2 regions of the Blautia sp. 2227st1_G12_2227SCRN_220401 genome follow, and region 1 is predicted to be linked to the other one. Evidence: riboswitches for the same ligand, from Rfam matches in the RefSeq annotation. Region 1 holds a riboswitch; the other holds the start of a gene.
The links. A riboswitch is a leader RNA that binds a small molecule or an ion and turns the genes downstream of it on or off. The one in region 1 is predicted to bind FMN.

Region 1 (2,483 bases):
CAAAAAATGTAATCTTAAAACTTAGAACGGAAAGAGGAATGTCACAAGACGAGCTGGCAGATAAAATCATGGTAACAAGGCAGGCAGTATCACGTTGGGAAAATGGAGATACCGTTCCGAATACTGATACACTTAAGCTCTTATCGAGAGAATTTGATGTCTCGATCAATACGCTTTTGGGAGAACCGAGAAAGCTGATCTGTCAGTGCTGCGGGATGCCAATTGATGATGATTCCATATTGGGACGTGATAAGGATGGCGCATTAAATGAGGAGTATTGTAAATGGTGCTATGCAGATGGAACATATACATATAATGATATGGATGAATTGATTGATGTTTGTGTAAAGAATATGGTAAATGAAAGCTTTACCGAAGAACAGGCACGCACTTATCTGAAAGAAATGCTTCCAAAGTTAGATTACTGGAAAAGGTATGATGAACTTAGTGACAATGGGCAGTTTGAAGAGTTTAAAAAGCAATTGATAAATGAAATAAATGATTTACATATAGATGGACTTCCAAAGGTAGACAGACTGAATGCACTTGTAGGTAAATATGTAAATCTGGAATATGCACTACCAAATGGACAAAAAGTGAAATTTCTGGATGACCAGAAAACTTATCTGGGAAATCAAATGGAATCTGAATTCGGAGGGGACAGATACTTCGGTATTCTGGCAAATATGGATTTTATTATGATATGTACATATGAGAAAGACGGTGAAAATCCTGAATTGGTTATATACAAAAAAAGATGAGTATAGTATGCGGATTAGTGATTAGTTTCGTTACCGTTCACTGATAATATTCCGCATGGAATGAGTAAAATAAAAATTCCGCTTTACAAATAACAGATAAAGTATTAAAATAAACAAAAAGATATCTTCAGGGCAGGGTGTGATTCCCTACCGGCGGTAGAGCCCGCGAGCCGAAAGGCATGATCCGGTGAGATTCCGGGGCCGACAGTACAGTCTGGATGGAAGAAGATGATAGTACAGTTGATTTTTGTATGAATGAATGTAGTATCAGAGCTCTGAGATGGTGATCCATTTCAGAGCTTTTTATGTAGGAAATAATCAGACATTCATTTATCGATCATATGTAACAGATCAATTCCACCCTGCAGATATTTCTGCAGGCTTTTTTTGTATCTGGTATATCGTTTTCGAAATAACTATACCATTCACTTGTCGGTGAATCCGATTGCACAGGGTTAAAAGTCTCGGTGTACCAGACAAAGAACAGGAATAAGAAAGAAGGAATAAAAATGACGGATCAGGAATATATGCTTCGGGCGATCCAGCTGGCCAAAAAAGGAGAAGGCTGGACGAATCCCAATCCGATGGTAGGGGCAGTGATCGTAAAAGACGGAAGGATCATTGGGGAAGGCTATCATAAAAAGTATGGAGAACTTCATGCGGAACGTAATGCAATTGCTTCCCTCACAGAATCAGCAGAAGGTGCGGTGATTTATGTTACGCTGGAGCCTTGCTGTCATCATGGAAAAACACCTCCATGTACGGAAGCGATCATTGAACAGAAGATCAGAAAAGTGGTGATCGGTTCCCGGGATCCGAATCCGAAAGTGGCAGGAAAAGGTGTACAGATGTTAAGGGAAGCCGGTGTAACAGTAGTTGAAGATTTTATGAGAGAAGAATGTGATCAGCTGAATCCGGTGTTTTTCCATTATATTACTACGAAAACCCCATACGTGGTGATGAAGTATGCCATGACACTGGATGGGAAGATTGCAACGAAGACAGGAGCATCAAAATGGATCACCGGAGAAGCGGCAAGAAAAGAAGTACAGCATATGCGGCATCAGTACATGGGGATCATGGCAGGTATTGGAACTGTGCTTGCAGATGATCCGATGTTAAACGTCCGGGTAGAAGGCTGGAAAAGTCCTGTCAGGATTGTGTGCGACAGTAAGCTCAGGATCCCGCCGGACAGTCAGATCGTAAAAAGTGCGGAAAAGTACCGGACGATCGTGGCTTATGCAGATCAGAAAAATACAGAAGAAAAAATAAAAATATTACATACTATGGGAGTTGAGACCATTTACTGTCCGGATGAAAAGGATCAGATAGACCTTAAAAAGTTGATGACAGATCTTGGAAACAGGGGTATTGACAGCATCCTCCTGGAGGGAGGCGGTACGTTAAATGACAGTGCCCTGCGAGCCGGAATTGTAAAGGAAGTACAGGCTTTTGTGGCACCAAAGCTGTTTGGTGGTGTGGCCGGGAAGACACCGGTAGAAGGTATCGGAGTTGAATTCCCGTCTGAAGCAGTAGAATTGAAATATACAGATATCTGCCAGATTGGTGAGGACATCCGGATAAGATGTCAGGTGTGTGAGAAAAAACAGGAGGAATCATGTTTACAGGAATCGTAGAAGAGAAAGGAAAAGTCCGTTATATACAGCTGACAGGAGAATCAGGGATCCTGGCAGTGAAAGCCAGGAAAGTCCTGGAAGGGAC
Region 2 (2,483 bases), on a different contig from region 1:
TGGTACCGGTTATTATAAAGGTACCGCAACCATTCATTTCAAGATCATAAAAAAGACAGAAAAGTTTGTCAGCAATGTTAAGCTAAACAGAACCTCTTACACTTATACGGGAAAATCCATCCGGCCATCAGTAACCGTAACTGTAAATGGAAAGAAGATCGGTGCGAATGCTTATAAGCTGTATTACAAAAATAATAAAAATTCCGGAATTGGAACTGTGCAGGTCAGAGGAATCGGAAAATACAGTCGTATCAACAAAACGCTTACCTTTAAGATCCTGCCTCCAAAAACTCTGCTGACAGGACTGAAAAAAGCAAACAGATCCTTTACCGCAAGCTGGAAAAAAAATATACAGGCAATCGGCTATCAGATCCAGTTTGCAGCAGACAGCAGATTTACAAAAGAAAGAAAAACGGTCACAGTTGGAAAACAGTCTGCGACCAGATATAAGATATCAGGACTGAAAAACAAAAAGACCTATTATGTCCGCATCCGGTCATATAAAAGAGTCGGAAAAAAGGTTCTTTACAGTAGCTGGAGTACGGTAAAGAAAATCTGGGTTTGATCATAAAGGAGTGGATCTTAGATTTATATAAATGGAGCAGAATGCTTCTGTGACAGAATTAAGCCTTGTAATTATAAAAAGAGCGCGTTATAATGAACTCATAAAAAAGAAAATTTCTTCGGGGCAGGGTGTGATTCCCTACCGGCGGTATAGTCCGCGACCCGCTTTGGCGGCTGATCTGGTGAAATTCCGGAACCGACAGTAAAGTCTGGATGAGAGAAGAACGCGCAGTATTTAAAGAACGTGCTCAGTGCCCCGGGAAGAAGCTCCCGGGGCTTTTTATGTGAAGAATTTTTTTACGCATAAAGATTTCTTGTGGAAATTTTCTTTGAATATTTCTGAAGAAGGAGAGAGAGTTATGAGTGAACAGATATTACAGAGAGGAAATGCCGTGGAAAGAAGCAGAACAAGGACCATCGCGCAGGTAGCCATGCTTGGTGCTGTGGCAGGAGTATTAATGAATCTTGAGTTTCCGATCCCGTTTCTTGCACCGTCTTTTTATCAGCTTGATTTTTCCGAGGTACCGGTTATGGTAGGAACCTTCGCTATGGGACCTGTGGCAGGTATCCTGATCGAACTTGTGAAGATTCTCGTACATCTTGTGACGAAGGGAACCATGACTGCCGGTGTTGGTGATGTTGCCAACTTCCTGTTTGGATGTGCCTATGTGGTACCGGCCGGTCTGATCTATCGTTTCCGTCACAAAAAGAGCAGAGTACATGCAGTTGCAGGTATGGCAGTGGGAACAGTTCTGACAGCGATCCTTGCATGCTTTGTCAATGCCTTTGTGCTGCTTCCAGCTTACGGTAAGGCGTTTGGAATGCCAATCGAGACCTTTATCCAGATGGGAAGCGCAGTACACGGCTCCGTAAACGGACTGCTTACCTTTGCACTGCTGATCATTGCTCCGTTTAATATCTTTAAATATGCACTGACATCTCTGATCGTATTTGTAATTTATAAGAAGATCCGTGTTGTACTGAAGGGTGACTGATCATAAGCAGCTGCCGGAGGATGAAGAAAAGATCAGAAATTGGTGGTTTCAGATAAATATCTGAGAATGTGAGAAATGCCATGTAATATATTGCCGATGGGCAGTAAATTACATGGCATTTTTTATGTCAGGCGTTTTGTTCTGCAGCTTTCATGACTCCAAGCTCACGTCTGGCAAAAACAACGGCCAGCACAAATGCAGAGGTATCTGCAATTGGTCCTGCGTACATGACGCCATCGATTCCGAAGAAGACCGGGAAGATGACGATCAGCGGCAGCAGGAAGAGCACCTGCCTTGTGAGGGACATGATCACACCAAGCCTGGCTTTTCCAATGGAGGTAAAAAAGCCGGCGGACATAGGCTGGATCCCGTTGGCAAAGGTCATCAGCATGAAGATGCGGAGATATTTTTCTGCAAAATGAAAGTACAGGTCGCTGCCGTTTCCGAAGATGCCTACGATCTGATGCGGGAAGAACTGGAAGCAGATAAAAAATATGGTTGCGATCACAGTACATAAGGTTACGGAATAGCGGTATGTCTGGCGTACACGGCTGTATTTTTTGGCGCCGTAGTTAAATCCCCAGATGGGCTGGGAGCCCTGGGAGATTCCGATGCAGATGGCCATAAATACCTGATTGACTTTGGAAATGATCCCTGCACAGGCGATTGGAATATCACTTCCGTAAGCGGAGAGTGCTCCGTAATGGCGAAGTGTATTGTTCATGACGATCTGCACTGCAGCAATGGCAACCTGATTGATACAGGATGCCATTCCCAGAGAAAAAATGGCAGACAGATTGCGTGCCTTAGGAATCAGCATGGAGTGGTCCAGGTACATTTTTCGGAGTCTGGAAAAATAAAAGATGATCAGAAGTCCGGATACGATCTGGCCGATCACGGTTGCCCAGGCTGCACCTTTGATGC

Region 2: it holds a riboswitch for FMN, as region 1 does, so the genes downstream of both, ABCM67_RS10985 (ECF transporter S component) here and ribD (bifunctional diaminohydroxyphosphoribosylaminopyrimidine deaminase/5-amino-6-(5-phosphoribosylamino)uracil reductase RibD) in region 1, are expected to answer to the same signal.

Annotation. Positions count from the first base shown of each region.
Region 1 is NZ_JBCLNI010000004.1:57,294-59,776, forward strand. It holds gene ABCM67_RS03035 (zinc ribbon domain-containing protein) at 1-761, shown strand, start outside; FMN riboswitch at 881-995, shown strand; gene ribD (bifunctional diaminohydroxyphosphoribosylaminopyrimidine deaminase/5-amino-6-(5-phosphoribosylamino)uracil reductase RibD) at 1,271-2,398, shown strand; gene ribE (riboflavin synthase) at 2,380-2,483, shown strand, end outside.
Region 2 is NZ_JBCLNI010000020.1:21,100-23,582, forward strand. It holds gene ABCM67_RS10980 (fibronectin type III domain-containing protein) at 1-565, shown strand, start outside; FMN riboswitch at 676-793, shown strand; gene ABCM67_RS10985 (ECF transporter S component) at 924-1,559, shown strand; gene ABCM67_RS10990 (MATE family efflux transporter) at 1,687-2,483, opposite strand, start outside.